Regions from separate parts of the Vallitalea longa genome, predicted to be linked through region 3. Evidence: predicted binding sites of a transcription regulator. Region 3 holds the regulator's gene; each other region holds the start of a gene.

Region 1 (4,879 bases), on a different contig from region 3:
TACATTAAGTTCTTTCATAAGTTTTCTAACTGCGTTAGCTAATGATTTAACTCCTTCTTCTGGTGTTTTACAAGGTAAACCAAGATGTTTAGCTACTTCAGCATATTTTTCTGGTGCTATAAATTTCTCATATTTAGGGAATGAAGCAAATTTACTTGGTGTAGTGCTTCCATTATATTCAATTATGAATGGTAATAATAATGCGTTAGCTGCACCATGAGGTATATGGAATTCTCCACCTAATTTATGAGCTAATGAGTGGTTTACACCTAGGAATGCATTTGTAAATGCCATACCAGCCATACATGAAGCGTTATGCATCTTTTCTCTAGCTACAGCATCATTACCATTTTTGTAAGCTCTTGGTAAATATTCAAATACTAATTCTGCGGCTTTTAATGCAAGTGCATCAGTGTAATCAGAAGCTAGAACAGAGACATAAGCTTCTAATGCATGTGTCAATACATCGAGACCAGTGTTTGCAGTTACACCAGCAGGTACTGACATAACGAAATCTGGATCTATTATTGCAACATCTGGTGTTAATTCATAATCTGCAAGAGGGTATTTAATACCTTTTTCTTTATCAGTAATAACAGCGAATGAAGTTACTTCTGAACCTGTACCGGATGTTGTAGGTATTGCAACAAACTTAGATTTAACACCCATTGGTGGGAACTTGTAAATACGTTTCCTAATATCCATGAATTTAAGTGCCATATCACTGAAATTAGCTTCTGGATGTTCGTAGAATAACCACATTCCTTTTGCAGCATCCATTGCTGAACCACCACCTAAAGCAATAATTACATCAGGATCGAATTTTTCCATCATTTCAGCACCTTTTTTAACTGTTTCAATAGATGGATCAGGTTCTACCTCAGTAAATAGTTCACAGTGAATATTATCATTTCTATTTCTAAGATGATAAAGTATTTTATCAACATATCCGAATTTAACCATATATGGGTCAGTTACAATAAAAGCTTTTGTTATATTAGGCATTTTACTTAAATATTGTACTGCACCTGGTTCAAAGTATATTTTTTCAGGAATTTTAAACCATTGCATATTCACTCTTCTATTCGCCACTCTTTTCTTATTAATTAGATTAACTGCTGTAACATTTGATGTTGTTGAGTTTTTACCGTAAGAACCACAACCTAATGTAAGTGATGGCATGTTTGTATTATATATATCACCAATTGCTCCGTGAGTAGAAGGAGAGTTAATGATAATACGTCCTGTCTTCAATCTTGAAGAGAATTGTTTAATTACTTCGTCATCATTTGAATGAATAACTGATGAGTGACCAAGACCACCTATCTCTACCATCTTTTCACATAACTCAATTCCTTCTTTTGCATTTTTGGCTTTTATAATAGCTAATACAGGAGATAATTTTTCTTTTGATAATGGATATTCATGTCCGACTCCATCTATTTCACAACATAAGATTTTTGTATCTTCTGGTATATTTATATTAGCGAGTTTTGCTATCTCGTAAGGTGATTTACCAACTATTGCTGGATTAACAGCGCCTTTTTCAAGGTTAATAACAACACCTTCTAGTCGTTTAGTTTCTTCTTTTGTAGAGAAATAACAATTTTGTTGTTTCATATAATCTGTAACTTGTTTGTATACAGGTTCTTCAATGATTGCTCCTTGTTCAGATGCACAAATCATACCGTTATCAAAAGCTTTAGATAGAATTAAATCTGTAGAAGCTCTTTTAACATCAGCAGTTTTTTCTATGAAGCAAGGTACGTTACCAGGTCCTACACCAAGAGCAGGTTTACCTGTTGAATAAGCTGATTTAACCATTCCAGATCCACCTGTAGCAAGAACTAAAGCAACTCCAGGATGATTCATTAATGTATTAGTTGCTTCTAATGATGGAGTTTCTATCCATTGGATACAGTTTTCTGGTGCACCAGCTTTAATAGCTGCATCTCTAACTATTCTTGCTGCCTCAGAAGAACATTTTTGAGCTGATGGATGGAAAGCGAAAATAATAGGATTTCTTGTTTTTGCTGAGATTATTGCTTTAAATAATGTAGTTGAAGTTGGATTAGTGACAGGTGTTACACCAGCAACAACACCAACTGGTTCAGCAACTTCCATATAATCTTCTTCTTTATTATTACTAATGATTCCTACTGTTTTTTCATATTTAATACTATGGTAAATATATTCTGTAGCAAAAATATTTTTTGTTATTTTGTCTTCATATACTCCTCTGCCAGTTTCATCGACAGCTAATTTTGCTAGATACATGTGTTTATCTAATCCTGCAAGTGACATTTCTTTAACAATGTTATCTACTGTTTCTTGATCGAGTTTTAAGTATTCATCTAATGCTACTGTAGCCTTTTCTACTAATTCATCAATCATTTTTGGTACATTAATACTTGGTTTTTCACTAGTTTTAGTTACTTTTGTGTTTGCCATACTTTAACCTCCTAAATAAATTCATATATTAGTTTTCCCTATTTTGATATTATAATGCGATTTGAGTCGCGTTATTAAATTGATTTTCAATGTTTAAACGTTAAATAATTAACAATGTATTTCAAAAAAATATTACACTGATATAATAACAATTTGATAATCTTTTGTCAATATCAAATAAAAATTTTAACAAAACATAGTGTACATTTTAACTATAAATACAGTATACACATAGGCATTTTGCACATATAAAATAATTATATTTATGTAATGTATATAAATTAATGCTATTGCATTATAATATATAGATGCATTTTGATTTACATAAACTATAAAATATATTTAAAAATAGTTAAATTTATAACAATTATATGCTATTAAGAAAACTCTTTGATAACTAAACTATTGTAAAGAGTAATATTAATTTTATTAAGTATGGATTTAAAAATTAGATAAAAATAAAAGACATAATATTATTAAAAAATGTAATAATTGAATATTATTTTTGACATGTTTTTATATATTATAGGTTTATCATATATAATCAAAAAGTGGGAAAGAGAGGTAAAAAGCTTAAGAAATAAGAACTATTTTATATACAAAAAGTAAACTATAATTAACGAAATAGGTATTAATTCCTAATATAAAAATAACCTGCGTTTCAGGGGGGGAATAAAACGCAGGTTGAGGGGGGTATTAGATGATGTACCATATTTATTGAGGCTTATTTCCTAAACCAAAATCCTCATAAATCAAACATTGTAAATAAATGGTACATTAATAATGATTTCCATAATAAGTCTTTTTATTCATTTATTTCAATTTTAATTGAAGATACTATAAAAAAATGATATGATTATATCAACTGTAAAGATCGATTTTATTAATATTGAATTTGTTATACTTAAATTATGATTTTATTGATTTTTATAGGTAAATAATAAAAGAGTTTAGCTGTTTTATAGGTGGGATTTAATGAGAAGAGTGATGATAGACAATTTAAAAGGTAACGAAAGAGTAGCACGGCCTGTTTATTCTTTAAATGGTAGCTTTCTTTTATCTAAAGGGATTCATATTAAGAAATCTTATATAATCCGATTAAAAGAGCTAGGAGTAAATTATATATATATAGAAGATGAATTGTCAGAAGGTGTCGAATTAAAAGATTTTATAGAAGAAAAGACACGAGAAAACTGTAAAAAGGAAGTTAAAAAAGTTCTAGAAAACTATAGTACTCAAGGGCATTTAGAATTAACGAATATTGTTTCAGCCGCGCAAGATATAGTTGAAGATGTGTTATCGCAAAGGAATATAATTGTTAATTTAGTAGATATCAGACGGAAAGACGAATATACATATGCACATTCAGTTAACGTTTGTGCTTTGGCGGTATTATTGTCAATCAAGTTGGGCATTAACAAAAACAGAGTAAGAGATATAGCCATAGGAGCTCTGTTACATGATCTAGGTAAGGTTCTTATACCGGAAGAAATTCTAAATAAACCAGGTAAACTTAATGTAAAAGAATTTGAAATTGTAAAGCAACATGTAATTTATGGATATGAAGCTATATGCGAAGCATCATGGATAAGTTCTATATCAAAAGTTATTATACTGACACATCATGAAAATATTGACGGTTCTGGATATCCCTTTGGGTGGAGTGGAAATAAAATTAATAGTGCAACTAAAATTATTACAATATGTAATGTTTTTGATTCTATGGTGACAGAAAAACCTTATAGAGAGGCATACAAAATATATGAGGTCATTGAATATCTTGTTGCTAACAAAGGAAGATTATTTGATGAACATTTGGTAGATGAATTCATTAAATATATTGCTGTGTATCCTTCTGGAATGGGTATTATAACTAATGAAGGTAAAAAGGGAATTGTTTTAAGACAAAATAATGGTTTTCCAGCAAGACCTGTAATAAGAGTTTTAGAAGACGAAGATGGAAAATATGACGAATGGGTAGAAGTTGATCTACTTGAGAATAAAAAAGTTTTTATTGTAGATACTTATGAAATATAGATTGATTTTTTAGTTGAAAAGAGACATAATATATATTATAATAAATTAAATAGTGATTAGTACCATGATGGAAGCTAAGATTAAGGTAGTTTTTTCAGAGAGTCAGGATTGGTGAGAACTGACAGAACGAAATAATCCCTCCACTTCCTTAGTACCTAACGAAGAGTTAGAGGTTGGTAGCCTTTATATTACTAACAAAGAGATTGCAGTAACATGCAATAATTTGGGTGGCAACGCGGATATCCTTTCGTCCCATTAACGGGCGAAGGGTTTTTTTGTATTTTTATTTAATAGTAAAGTTTTACGAGGCGTCGCCTCTTTAAAGTTTATTTCAAAAAGGAGTGAAAAAAATGTTAGATATTAAAATGTTAAGAAATAATTTTGACGAAGT
Region 2 (4,879 bases), on a different contig from region 3:
TACTCCCATATTACATTCAGGATAATTGACTGAATTAGTTATATTACCATTTTCAATATAATCTTTTACTTCATTAACCGCCATAACAGCACAATTGATTTCTGATTCAGGTGTTGATGCTCCAAGATGAGGTATGCATATAACATTCTTCATGTTGAGAACTTTATCATATGGGAAATCAGTTATGTATCTAGCGATCTTACCAGATTCTAATGCTTTTTCCAATGAACTATCATCACATAAACCAGCTCTAGAGAAATTGAGTAATCTTACTCCATCTTTCATTAAAGAGATATTTTCATCATTAATCATACCTTTTGTATTATCCATAAGAGGTACATGTATACTGATGTAATCTGAATTCATGAATAAATCATCAAGAGTATCTGATTTTTTGATATTATGATCTAGTTCCCAAGCGGACTCAACTGATATGAATGGATCATATCCTAATACTTTCATACCTAGAGCTTCTGCTGCATTAGCAACCAAAACACCAATAGCACCTAATCCTATTACACCCAAAGTTTTGCCTTTGATTTCAGGTCCAACAAAATTAGACTTACCAGCTTCCACGAGTTTCGGTACTTCATCACCTTTATCCTTTAAAGTCTTAGCCCAATCAATAGCTCCAACAATATTTCTTGATGCTAACAATAGACCTGCCATAACCAATTCTTTGACTGCATTAGCATTAGCACCTGGCGTATTAAATACTACTATACCTTTTTCTGAACATTTATCGATTGGTATATTATTAACACCTGCACCTGCACGTCCAACAGCTTCTAAACTACTAGGCAATTCCATATCATGCATTTTATAGCTTCTTAGCAATATACCGTTAACGTCTTTATCATCAACTATTTCAAATCTGTCACTAAATAATTCAAGGCCTTCTTTTGCAATATTATTGAGAGTCTTAATCTTGTACATTGTATTCAGTCCCTTCCTATTATAATAGATAAAAATTTATTTATTATCATCTTCAAATTTTTTCATAAACTCAACTAATTTCTTAACACCTTCAACAGGCATTGCATTGTAAATACTAGCTCTCATACCACCAACAGTTCTATGGCCTTTTAAGTTAACCATACCTTGTTCTGCTGCTTCTTTTATGAATTTAGCATTAAGTTCATCTGTAGGTAAAACAAATGGAATGTTCATTAATGAACGATCTTCTTTTACTACTGTTCCTTTGAATAATTCACTACTATCAAGATAATCATAGATTAATTTTGATTTCTCTTCATTTCTTTTTTGGATAGCTTTGATTCCACCTATATTTTTAACCCACTCGAAAACCATTCCAGCTACATATATACTGTAGGTTGGAGGTGTGTTAAACATGGAACCTTTATCTGAATGTGTTTTATATTGAAGCATTGTAGGTGTAATGTCCATGCTATCACCAATTAGATCTTCTCTAATAATAACAACTGTAACACCAGCTGGTCCCATATTTTTCTGTGCACCAGCATAAATAACTCCATATTTGCTTACGTCAACTTCTTCAGATAATATATTTGATGACATATCAGCTACGATAGGTACATCTCCAGTATCAGGTAATTCATTGAATTTGGTTCCATAAATTGTATTGTTGGATGTTATATGAAAATAATCTGCATCTTTTGTAAAGCTATCTTTATCAAGTTTTGGAATATATGTAAAAGTTTTGTCTTCTGATGAAGCTACAACATTAACTTCACCATATTTTTTAGCTTCTGCTATAGCCTTCTTAGACCAAGCACCTGTATTGACATAATCTGCTTTTTTGGTACCGTTGAATAGATTAAGTGGTATCATAGCAAATTGTGTTGAAGCTCCGCCTTGTAGAAATAGCACTTTATAATTATCTGGTATATTCATGATTTCCCTAAATGTCTTCTCTGCTGTATCTATGATGTTTTGATATGCTGGGGATCTATGACTCATCTCCATAACTGACATTCCCGTATTATCATAATTAGTCATTTCTTTAGAAGCTTTTTCAAGCACTTCTAAAGGAAGCATAGATGGTCCTGCTGAAAAATTGAAAACTCTGTTCATTTTTTATCACTCCAAATCGAAATTTTTATATGTAACATATTCAACTATTTATTTCATTGTCTTTGCAAGACAAACATCATTGTCTGTCTTCAAACAAAATATTCAAACTATTTCATTTATAATGATATAATATATTCATTAAATAATGTTAATTGTTTGTTAAAAAAATGATAAACTCATAAATCTAATATTTTATAGTTTAATATGTTAATGCACTAAATATAATATATTATAAAAAGCTTAACTAGTCAAGAAAAAATACCTTCACAAAGCTAAAAATTTATGGTATTATAGTAAATTTCTTATTATATAATAATTATTTTTCTGCAATATTATAACTATAACATATTTTTTAATATTTGTTAAATATTTATCAGCTCTTAAAAAACGGCTAACACATTTTTTGACTTTTACTTTTCTAATATCGTTAATATCCATTTGCCTACGACTATCTTGTACTATTTGTTATTTTATGAAATATTTCTCATGCGATAACCCTAACTCTAAAAAGCAAAAAACTTTTCTAAACCAACAGTAATACTGTCTATATTAGAAAAGTTTAATCTGTAACTTCATTAATATACTACTCTAGAAATAAAATCATATAGTATTCGTCGGCATAAGTTCCATCACTGTATTTTAATGCATGTTTTTTAGTTCCATATTTCTCAAAACCAAATTTTTCATACATTGAAATAGCTCTGCTATTTTCAGTAACAACTTCTAGCTCCAGTTGTTCAACACCTTTTTCTTTACACCAATTGATACATTCATTCATCAGTAATCTACCAATACCCTTGCTCCAATATTTTTTTCTAACGGAAATACCCATTGCAGCTCTATGAAGATATCTTTTATTATTTGTAACAATCCCTACTGAGCAATTGGCTACGATTGTACCGTCTATTTCCCCAATAAACAATATATTATTATCAGCATTCATCATACCCTTAATAAATTCTTTTTCTTGCTCCAATGTGAAACAAAATTCACCGGGCTCACGTGCCAAGAATTTTGTTTCATCATCAACTGTCTTTAGTAAGTCAATTAAACCTTGAGCATCATCTTCTGATACATTACGTATAATAAGTTTCTGACCATCTTTCAAGACATTCTCGTTATATACTTCCATAAAATTTCCCCCATTTAAAATGCTATTATTCAACAATTACATCTTCAATAGGTTTTCCTGGTGCAACCATAGGAAAAACTTTGTCATCTTTATCAATAACACAATTAATGATTACAGGTTTTGTTTCATCAATAGCTTTTCTGAAAACATCTTCTACCTGATCTTTATCCGTAATATCATATCCTACAGCTCCCATAGATTCCGCTAACTTAACATAGTCCAAATCTTGATTTAGAGTAGTGAATGAATATCTTTCTCCATAGAATAATGTCTGCCATTGTCTAACCATACCAAGAACTCCATTATTGATGACTAAGACGATTATTTTAATATTGTGTCTAACAGCCGTTAGTAGTTCATTGAAATTCATGCGAAAACTTCCATCACCTGCAATATTTACAACTATCTTATCAGGATTACCTACTTTAGCTCCGATACAAGCTCCAAATCCGTAACCCATAGTTCCAAGACCACCAGAAGTTAAGAACTTTCTAGGTTCTGAAAACTTATAGTATTGTCCAGCCCACATCTGATGCTGACCTACTTCTGTTGTGATAATTGCTTGACCATTAGTGATTTCATCTAATTTTTCAATTGCATATTGAGCACTAAGACAACCTTCAGGATATTTTAGTGGATATTTTTCTTTCAAATACTTTATTTCATTAAGCCAAACAGTATGATTTTGATTCTCTAGATTATCATTTAATTTTTGTAATACTTTCTTGATATCACCTATTACAGAATGATGAGTCAATATATTCTTATTAACTTCTGCTGGATCAACATCTATCTGAAGTACCCTAGCTCCATTGGCAAATTTATCAGGTTTTCCAATTACTCTATCACTAAACCTAGCTCCAACTACTATAAGTAGATCACAAGATGTTACACCTAGATTACTGGCTTTTGAACCATGCATTCCAATCATGCCTGTATATAGTTTATCTGTTGTTGGAAATCCCCCTATTCCCATCAAACTACATGTAACAGGTGCTTGAACTTTATTAGCGAATTCTTCTAATTCTTTAGAGGCTTCTGAAATTATAACTCCTCCACCAGCATAAATATATGGCTTTTGAGAATTATTAATTAACTCTAAAGCTTTTTCAATAGATTCAGTTGTAATATCTTTGGAACATCTTCCTACTTTCTTAGGTTCTTTCTTTTCATATTCCCACATATTCGCTGTTACATCTTTCGGTATATCAATAAGAACTGGACCTGGACGACCTTCTTTAGCTGTATAAAAAGCTTCTCTTATGATATCAGCCAAATCTTTTACATCTTTTACAATATAATTATGTTTCGTAATAGGCATTGTCACTCCAGTTATATCAACTTCTTGAAAACTATCTCTTCCTAATAAAGAGACAGGAACATTACCTGTAATAGCAACCATTGGTACGGAATCCATGTAAGCAGTAGCTATTCCTGTAACTAAATTAGTTGCACCTGGTCCAGAAGTAGCTACAACAACTCCAACTTTACCAGTTGATCTTGCATAGCCATCAGCTGCATGAGATGCACCTTGTTCATGAGATGTAAGAATATGCTTAATACTATCCATATTTTTATATATTTCATCATATATATTCAGAACAGCACCACCTGGATATCCAAATACTGTATCAACATTTTGCTCTTTTAAACATTCAATTACAATCTGCGCTCCTGTTAATTTCACTCTAT
Region 3 (4,879 bases):
CGTTTGTTAGCTTGTTGGTCTTTGCTTTTTAACCAATCTTTTTTTGTTGAGCTATTAATATTAGTATCTATTTGCTTATTATTGTTTTTGCTATTGATGCTGTTTTCTAATTCTAATAAACGTTGTTTTTCTTCCTCTTGTTTTTTTTCTGTTACATAATTATAGTTACCCAAGAAGTTATTTATTTTATCTGGAGTTAGTTCCAGTACTCTTGTGGCTATTTTGTTTATAAAATAACGGTCATGAGATATAAAAAGAACTGTACCTGTATAATTATTTATAGCTGATTCAAGAATTTCTTTAGATATTATATCAAGATGATTAGTAGGCTCATCCAATAATAAAAAGTTAGCATTTGATAGCATGAGTTTAGCGAGAATCAATCTTCCTTTTTCTCCTCCGCTCAAACTTGATATTCTTTTGAATACATCTTCACCTGTAAATAAAAATGCTGCTAGTGTATTACGTATGTGTCCGGAAGTCATATTAGGATATGCATCTGAAATTTCTTCAATCAAAGTATTATTTTGATTTAGGGTAGCATGTTCTTGATCATAATAACCAATTTGTACTTTAGCTCCTAAGGATATATCACCAGTATCTTGTTTTAGTTGATGAGATATTATACGGAACAAAGTTGTTTTTCCTGTACCGTTATCTCCAATCAGCGCAACTTTTTCACCTCTTTTGATCTGAAAAACGAGATTCGAAAAAAGATGCTTGTTATCAAAGGACTTTGATATATCTGTTGCAGTAAGGACGTCGTTTCCGCTAATTGTTCTAGGTGATAATTTAAGATGCATACTATCATTTACATATGATGGTTTATCGATCATGTTAATTTTTTGAAGCTGTTTTTCGCGACTTTGAGCTCGTTTTATGAGTTTGTCTCTACCATGAGACCTAAGTTCACGGATAACTTCTTGTTGCCTTCTAATTTCTTTTTGTTGCTCTATATAATGTTTGGTTTGTATATCTTCATTTATTGACTTATGTTTTATATAGAAACTGTAATTACCGTTATATATTTGTGAGTGAGTATTTTCTATCTCAATCACTTTATTTACTATTTTATCTAGAAAATAACGGTCATGAGAAATAATTATAACTGTACCTTGATAATTGCACAAAAAGCCTTCCAGCCATTCACATGCTTTAATATCCAAATGGTTAGTCGGTTCATCTAAAAGTAATATATCAGGTTTTTCGAGAAGTATTTTTGCAAGAGCTACTCTTGTTTTTTGTCCACCTGATAAAGTGGATATGTTAGCAGAAAAGTCTTCTTCGCAAAAACCAAGTCCTTTCAAGACACCCTTTATATTACTTTTATAGCTATATCCGTTATTGATTTCAAATGTATGCTGAAGATTAGAATATGATTTCATTAATGAATCCATGGCTTCACTATCATGACTAAGCTGAGACATTTTGATTTCTAAATCTCTTAGGGTGTTTTCCATATCAATGATATCTTTGCATGTAAGGAGCATTTCATCGTATATGGTTTTTTCTGAAGATAAAGAACTATTTTGTGATAGATACCCAAGTTTAGTCATGCTGTTAATTATAACTTGTCCTGAATCTGCTTCTAGTTCATTTGTTATAATTTTAAATAGTGTTGATTTACCAGCTCCGTTAATACCTACTATAGCAGCTTTATCTCCTTTTTCTAACCAAAAACTTATATTATCTAGTACTGTGTTCGTTACAAATGCTTTGCATATATTTTTACATGATAAAATCATAGTTACCTCCTATAAATAATAAAATTACCATACTATGATACCATTAATCATTGGTTTTGAAAAGTTTATAGGTTAATATTACGTTATTTTGGTTAGTATATAGATGATAATAAAAGTTTAGTTTATTTTATCTTACTAGTTTATTTTATTTACATAAGAATAAAATTCTTTTGGACAACATATATATGATAAAAGAACTTTTCTAAAGGGGATGATGACTTGAGTCGTAATGCAGGTTATATGAAGAAATTGAGAAAAGCTCGTGTGGAGAGAAAGCAGTGTATAAGATGTGGGAAGCCTTTATCGCAAGAATCACTTATTAGAGGTGTTAAACAGTGTGAAAAATGCCTTGATTATCAACGTAAAAGAAAATTAGGTCAGATTAGTTCAAAAGTTAATACAACATATTTTTATAACAGGCAATACAAAAAAGATGAGATAAAAAGGAAAGAGCTAGGTAATTTTATGGTTGAAAATAAGATAACCATTAAAGATCTCGCCAAAGAAGCTAATTTATCTCAAAGGACAATTCAAAGAATTTTATATACTGATGCAAACTATACAAAAAAAACTAAAGATGCTATTAATAACTATTTAGGTAAGGAACTCTTATAATTAACTATTTTAGAGCTTTTATACTAGATATAGGAAAGATGTATAAATTTAAGGACATTAAAATATTTTATAAGTCATATCTACTATAAAAAGCTTCTAAATATAAAATAATATATGATAATCTACAGAAAAACTATTGTATGCAATAGACATATAGTGAATGTTGTGTGAATATCTACTAAATACAATGGTTGGGTAGATAATATTTATTGTAATAACCTATAAACAATATGGGAAAAACAGTAATTCATTATTTGACATAGATTTAACAAACATATATAATTATTTTTATAAAAGTTCCAAAATAGTATCAAAGGATTGGGGATTGATTATATGATACAAAAGAAAATATCAACAGCGGTAATCAAAAGATTACCAAAATACTACAGATACTTAGGAGACTTATTGGAAAATGATGTTGTAAGAATTTCCTCTAAAGAATTAAGCCATAGAATGGGTGTAACAGCTTCACAGATAAGACAAGATTTAAATAATTTTGGCGGCTTTGGGCAACAAGGCTATGGTTACAATGTTGAATATCTATACAACGCTATAGGTAAAATACTTGGTTTAGAAAATAAATACAACACGATTATTGTTGGAGCGGGTAATTTAGGTCAAGCACTTGCTAACTATACTAATTTTGATAAAAGAGGTTTTGAAGTCAAAGGACTTTTTGATGTGAATCCAAGACTTGTTGGTATTACTGTAAGGGGTATTGAGATTAAAGATCTAGATGAGTTAGAAGAATTTATTAAAGTGAATAGGATTGATTTAGCGATTCTTACTCTACCTAAACAAAAAGCACCTAAGGTTGCTAATGATTTAGTTAATTACGGAATAAAAGGTATATGGAATTTTGCTCCCATAGACTTAAAATTAACTAATAAAAATGTTGTTGTAGAAAATGTTCATCTATTAGATAGTTTGATGACCCTTTCATACAATATAAAAGAAACAATATAAAAACTTGTTATTTTTGTAGATTTATAACTATTCTTAGAGGTATTAGGTACTCATATTTTGGGTACCTTTTAATTATATTGTGCTATAGAATATAATGATTTGTTACGATATAATTAGTATAGGTTGATTTTTATTTAACACTACTATCTTTATATTTTAACTAATAAGACAAGTTAAGTAGATATTATTTTACTACATATAAATAATGAGGACGTGAATATATGTTTTTTTCTAAACAGAAGATTGAGAAACCAATAAATATAGAAAAAAAAGTCCATATATTAACTTTGGATAATAGATGGCATGAGCTATTTTGTAATAACAGAAAATCAAAAAAAATATCAGATCTAGAAAAAAAACTCAATAAATTAGTTGGTGAACAAGGTCAATTGACTAATGATCTAAAAGAATATTCTTTACTCAAAAAGAAGATGATGGTAGATATTGTTGATAATATGAAAGAAGCCATAGAAGATGAAGACGATACTGCTATAAATGAAATGAAAAAAAGTAAAAAGTACATTAGTGATATTAAAGTTAAATTAGATAAAATGGAAGAGAGAATGGAAACCCTACCAAAAGAGATTCAAATCACTAATAAAGAATTATTGGAATATACTATGCAGGATTGTTATATGCGTATGTTCAATACTAAAAATGAACTGGATGAATTACAAGAATGGATTAACAAAGTTAGGGAAGAATTAAAAGAAAAGGCAGTAAGAAAAACAGAAGCTAAGGAAGAATATGATAGATTATATTCTTATATGCATGATTTAGTCGGGTATGAAATCATTGAATTATATGATAAGAAATATCTGGGAGGAAGTAAATGATAAAAGGGATTGGTAACGATATCATAGAGATAAGCAGAATAGAAAAAGCTATCCAAAATGAAAGATTCCTAGAAAAATACTTTACATTGAATGAAAACAGATTGTTTGAAGATAGAAATCTTAGACCTGAGACGATAGCTGGTAATTTTGCTACGAAAGAAGCTGTTTCAAAAGTTCTTGGTACAGGATTTGTTGATTTTTCTCTTGCGGATATTGAAGTTCTACGTGATGATATGGGTAAACCTTATGTGATTCTATATAATAATGCTAGAAGTCTAGCTGAAAAGCTTAATATTTCCAGAATACATGTTTCTATATCTCATTCTAAGGAATATGTTATTGCTACAGCCTTAGGTGAGTAGATAAGAAAAAGGAGATGTCATAGTATGAAAGTTGTCAGTAGTAGTGAAATGAGAGAAATCGATAGATATACAATACAAGAACTAGGTATTCCAGGTATTGTGTTAATGGAAAATGCTGCTATGTCTGTTGTCAGTGAAACTATAAGTACCATAAGGGAAAGTAGAAAAGTTGTTATCTGTTGTGGTATAGGCAATAATGGTGGGGATGGACTTGCGATTGGAAGAATATTGAGCTGTAACCATATAAATGTATCAATAGCTGTAATAGGTGATTCTAATAAAATAAAAGGTGATGCCAAGATAAATTATGATGTTGCCAAGAAGCTTAATATTGATATACATGAATATAATAGCC
Region 4 (4,879 bases), on a different contig from region 3:
CAAACAATGGCGTCTGTAACACACCTGCATCTTCTGATTTCATATCATCAAATAATGGTGTTGGAGGTATAGGCTGTATTACGTCACCCATATCTGCTACTTCTTTATTTATTCGAGCATAATTTTCATCATATTTCGTCATTTCTCTTGAATTAACCCATACCATTTGAGTTACATCAGAACCACATCCATATTTGATTTGAAGGCTCTTATAAACACCTTCTTCTGAATTAACAAGTTCATCTGCATATTTTATTTCACCATTTTCTTCAGTATAAGTTACACCTTCAACACCTAAGCACCAAAGTTTTGCTCCTTCTTCTGAATAAAAAACTTTATCTATCGTTCTTACAATTCTTTCAAAATCATCGCGTTTAGCAGTCTTTGCTGGGAACATGATACCTGAACCAGTACTGCTCTTAGGTTGGTGATGAGCACCAGCAGAACCTTCTAGTGATGGATACATCTGTAATTTATAACCATCAATTTCTGTTGAACCTTCTAATCCGCCTATTTGGTCATAATATGCATATGTAGCCATTGATTTTCCTGTAGCCATTTTTTGAGACCATATGTCTCCATTGATTGGATCTGCCATTTCTGGATCAAGTAAACCTTCTCTATATAATTTTGCCAAGTAACCTATGTATTCTTTGTATCCATCACTTATTGCACCTGAGAAATATTCCTCTTTATCATAATCCCAGCTAAGTGTATTAGTTCCTGATGATCCGTTTTTACCTAGACTTACTCCGAATGAAGGCATTGTCATACGATAAAGTACACGTGGACCTGCTAATATAGTAAGTGGATATGATTCAGGATTCTTTTCTTTATATGCTTTCAATATTCCATATAGATCATCAAATGTCTTTGGCGCATTTATTCCTTCTGCCTCTAAGAAATCTTCTCTTAGAATAAGACCACCATCATAAAAAGGAATGTCATAGAGACTAGGTAGATAATAACGTTTTCCATCAGCTAAATTCAACTCATCAACAGTATCTTGTAGTCCGAAATCTTTTACTAGTTCATTAAAGTTAGGTGTGAAATCTGAGTAATCACTAATTGGAACTAGAGCACCATTTAGCGCAAGTGAAGCATTTTCACCTTTTGTTGATTGATATAGGATTACATCTGGTGTATTAGTTCCTGTATTTAATGCAAGTGATACTTTTGTTTGATAATCTGCTATTGGGATGACTTCCCAATCAAATTCCACATTGAACATTTTTTCTGCTTCTTTTACAGTTAACCAGTCTTCTCTAAATGGCAACGTTGCGTTATCAGAATAGTAGATTCTAATTTTTACAGGATCTTCTTTTTGTTTATCCGCTTCATTATTTGTTTGATCTTCTGTTTCTTTTTGTGTCTTTGAAGAATCCACAATATCATTATCTGTATTCTTTTTCCCACAAGCACATAATAAAGTCATAACCATAGTTACCACTAATAATAGCGATATAAATTTTTTCATAAAAACATCCTCCTAATTATACGATTTTGTGTTTCAGTGAAATAAAGTTTTGAAAATATATTTCATATATTTTTAAAAATTATTGTATATTTATTTCACACTTGTATATTATCACTTTTTATCAGACACGTCAATAGTTTTAACAAATTAATTAATATATCTGTTGGCTGAGTATTTTTTTTGTCTAACATGCACAATTTCTTATATGACTTTTCTTTTGCACAAAAAAATATGCTGTATAAGACAGCATATTGTATAGTAAAATTATATTGTTTCTTTCCTATTTTACGTTAAGACCAAGTTGATGAGCGGCAATAATTGCTCCATAAACGCCCTCAACAGTGATATCAAAAGGCATATTATAAATTGTTTCACCTTCTGCACAAGCTAACTCAGCAACTTTCATTATTTTCTCTCTTGTTATTTCCTCTACCCCTAAATCTCTTAAGCTTACAGGTAATCCAATCGATTTACAATAAGAAAGTACAGTGTTCAATTCTTCTATAGGTGCATTTTCTAACACTAAATGTACAATAACACCAAAAGCAACCTTTTCCCCATGGAAATAATTATGTGTCTCTTCTAGCGCTGTCAATCCATTGTGAATAGCATGAGCCGCTGCCAATCCACTGCTTTCAAACCCTAATCCGCTTAATAGTATATTAGATTCAATTATGTTCTCCAAAGCAGGTGTTACTACATTATTATCACATGCAGCCAATGCTTTCAATGAATCGGACAAAAGAGTCTCATAACATAATTCTGCAACAGCTAAAGCAGCTAGAGTACTTTTACCCCCTGGAATATTATTAGCATATGCTTCTCTACATGATCTTGCCTCAAAATATGTTGATAGAGCATCACCCATCCCCGCAACTAAAAATCTACTAGGAGCTTTTGCAATTATTCCTGTATCAACTAAAACCAAGTCTGGATTTTTCTTAAAGAAAATGTATTCTTCGAATTCACCGTTTTCTGTATAGACTACTGCTAAAGAGCTACAAGGTGCATCTGACGATGCTATAGTGGGAATTATAATTACTGGTTTATTCTCAAAATGAGCTACTGCTTTGGCTGTATCTAGAGCTTTACCACCTCCTAATCCAACGATTACATCACAATCATTCTCGACACTTTTTCTTCTTAATCTCTCAATTTCTTTTTTGGTACACTCTTCTTTAAAATCACCATGAATCATATTGAAATTCTCTTTCTTATTAGCTTCAACTAATTGCTGTTCAACTCTTTTCTCATCGTCTGATGATGCTACAAGAAGCGCATTGTATCCAAAATCTCTAACATAAATACCTAGATTAGATAATTCACTATTACCTTGTAGATATTTCAGTGGTGATATAAGTACTTTTTTCATAATTCATTTCTCCTTATAATTATTATTGCTAATCAACTTAATTTAATAAAAATGGGATTGTAGTTATAGCGAAAACATTATATATTTTTTTGATGTTAATTGTTTCAGTTGTTGATATTTTAACCAATATTTTGAAATTTATTATACATACAAAAGCATCATTTCGGCCATAATTTACCAATAATATTTTCATTGTAATTTATTACATATTAAGTAATATTTTTTTAATAAATTTTAATTATATTTTAATATGATATTTCGAGTTTTTAATATATAATAAGATAGTGTACAATAACAACTCTCAATAAATGACAATTAAATTAATTTTTTTATATAAAGCATCAAAATTTTATTAGCGTAATTTAATGTAAATAATAAAAGCTCTATAATATTTATATATAATATCTTTTTTACAATAATAATTATGTAGATAACTAGAATATCTTATATTTATTCTTATCTTGCTACATTCTTAAATAATCATTTTCTTACGTTTTCCGAGTATTGCTTACAGTTGTAAAAAAAATAATTTTTTTAAACTTTTTACCTACTCAAACAGTCTTATATATGAGAAGCCGGCCATTTATCATATAAGAAAACTGTATAATGCAAATTAAGGAATGTTTTATAGAAAAAAAAGAAATATATAAAGAAATTTGAATAATAAATTATATAAATATTGGGAGAATGTACAACAACTAATTATTGACAAAAATATCTATACTGGATTATGATGAGAGAGGAAAAAAGATGAATAATTATTCAAATACGAGAAGACCAAGTTACATAAAGGAAAGAAAAAAAAGAAGAGTACGTAGGATAATAATGTTGATAGTATTAATCACTGTATTAATACTGGTGCTATTTAAAAAAGATATAAAAAACATCTTCAATCCACATACAAAAACTCCTACACTTTCGGAAACTGACAATAATGAAAAAAATGTAGAGAATGGAAACAATGCAACCGCAACTGAAAATAATAATGATGGAAACAAAGAAAACATCACTGAAAATGCTCAAGGAAGTAATGAACCAACTAAACAAACTGGTACTACCAATGAAACTGAATCAAACAACAGTGAGTCAACTAATACAGAAGCTACAGCAAAGATTATCGATGGATATAATTTTTCTGAACCAGTACCAGCAAGTGATGCTGTAGAAGAAACCTATTTTGATGATGCTGTATTTATAGGTAATTCTAGAACAGAAGGGGTTATGCTATATTCCCATCCTTCTAAATCAACATCATATACACATAAAGGCTTAATGGTTAACACAATCTTCACTAAACCTTATATAAATGATAACGGTACTAAAATAACTGTAATTGATGCAATTAAAAAAGCTGAATTCAAGAAAATATATATCATGTTAGGTATTAATGAAACAGGATGGGTTTCAACTGACACATTTATAGAAAAATATGAAGAGATCGTTGATGCTGTCAAAGAATCTCACCCCGATGCAATTATATATATACAATCAATTTTACCAGTTACTGCAAAATTGTCCTCTACACATAGCTATGTCAAGAACTCTAAAATAGCAGAATATAACACTCGTATCGCTAAGATGGCAGAAGAAAAGCAAGTGTACTATGTTAATGTTGCAGAATCAGTAATGGATAAAAATGGTTGTCTATACGATGATGCTGCAGTAGATGGAATTCACCTAAAAAAACCATATTGCGAAAAATGGGTTGAATACTTAACTACACATACCACAGAAAAAATCAAGTAATTTTTTATATTATTTACTCATCTTTCCTATTTAATTAAGCGTTGCATAATAAAAAACTAACCTATTGCCTGCATTATATTAAATGTGGAAAGTTTGAGTTATTTATCAATATAAATTTTAATATAAAATTAACTAAGTACTTATAAAATGTACTTAACTAACTTAAAGAGGAGATTAATATCATGAAAAAAAATTATTGTATCTTATTTGCTATTATAATCAGCTTATTTGCATTTGTAGGATGTAAAAATGACGACAAAGAAGTAACACTTGATATAAGTGAT

Evidence for each region. Region 3 encodes Rex, which represses fermentation and respiration genes when NADH is low (regulators of the CRP and FNR family bind a similar motif). Its sites were predicted from a motif close to ATTGTTAANTANTTAACAAT; they were not measured.
Region 1: a site for Rex is predicted at 2,548-2,567, ahead of adhE (bifunctional acetaldehyde-CoA/alcohol dehydrogenase). Genes of this name have one in related genera too.
Region 2: a site for Rex is predicted at 2,211-2,230, ahead of serC (3-phosphoserine/phosphohydroxythreonine transaminase). Genes of this name have one in related genera too.
Region 4: a site for Rex is predicted at 2,957-2,976, ahead of QMG30_RS18990 (glycerol dehydrogenase). Genes of this name have one in related genera too.

The regions. Positions count from the first base shown of each region.
Region 1 covers NZ_BRLB01000008.1:168,091-172,969, reverse strand. The annotation lists gene adhE (bifunctional acetaldehyde-CoA/alcohol dehydrogenase) at 1-2,451, opposite strand, end outside; gene QMG30_RS13960 (HD-GYP domain-containing protein) at 3,427-4,488, shown strand; gene serS (serine--tRNA ligase) at 4,839-4,879, shown strand, end outside.
Region 2 covers NZ_BRLB01000014.1:24,887-29,765, reverse strand. The annotation lists gene QMG30_RS18145 (phosphoglycerate dehydrogenase) at 1-936, opposite strand, end outside; gene serC (3-phosphoserine/phosphohydroxythreonine transaminase) at 973-2,055, opposite strand; gene QMG30_RS18135 (GNAT family N-acetyltransferase) at 2,639-3,187, opposite strand; gene ilvB (biosynthetic-type acetolactate synthase large subunit) at 3,213-4,874, opposite strand.
Region 3 covers NZ_BRLB01000020.1:15,473-20,351, forward strand. The annotation lists gene abc-f (ribosomal protection-like ABC-F family protein) at 1-1,745, opposite strand, end outside; gene QMG30_RS20940 (helix-turn-helix domain-containing protein) at 1,965-2,360, shown strand; gene QMG30_RS20945 (redox-sensing transcriptional repressor Rex) at 2,694-3,326, shown strand; gene QMG30_RS20950 (coiled-coil domain-containing protein) at 3,548-4,162, shown strand; gene acpS (holo-ACP synthase) at 4,159-4,524, shown strand; gene QMG30_RS20960 (NAD(P)H-hydrate dehydratase) at 4,549-4,879, shown strand, end outside.
Region 4 covers NZ_BRLB01000015.1:82,202-87,080, forward strand. The annotation lists gene QMG30_RS18985 (extracellular solute-binding protein) at 1-1,477, opposite strand, end outside; gene QMG30_RS18990 (glycerol dehydrogenase) at 1,758-2,849, opposite strand; gene QMG30_RS18995 (GDSL-type esterase/lipase family protein) at 3,600-4,595, shown strand; gene QMG30_RS19000 (DUF4358 domain-containing protein) at 4,778-4,879, shown strand, end outside.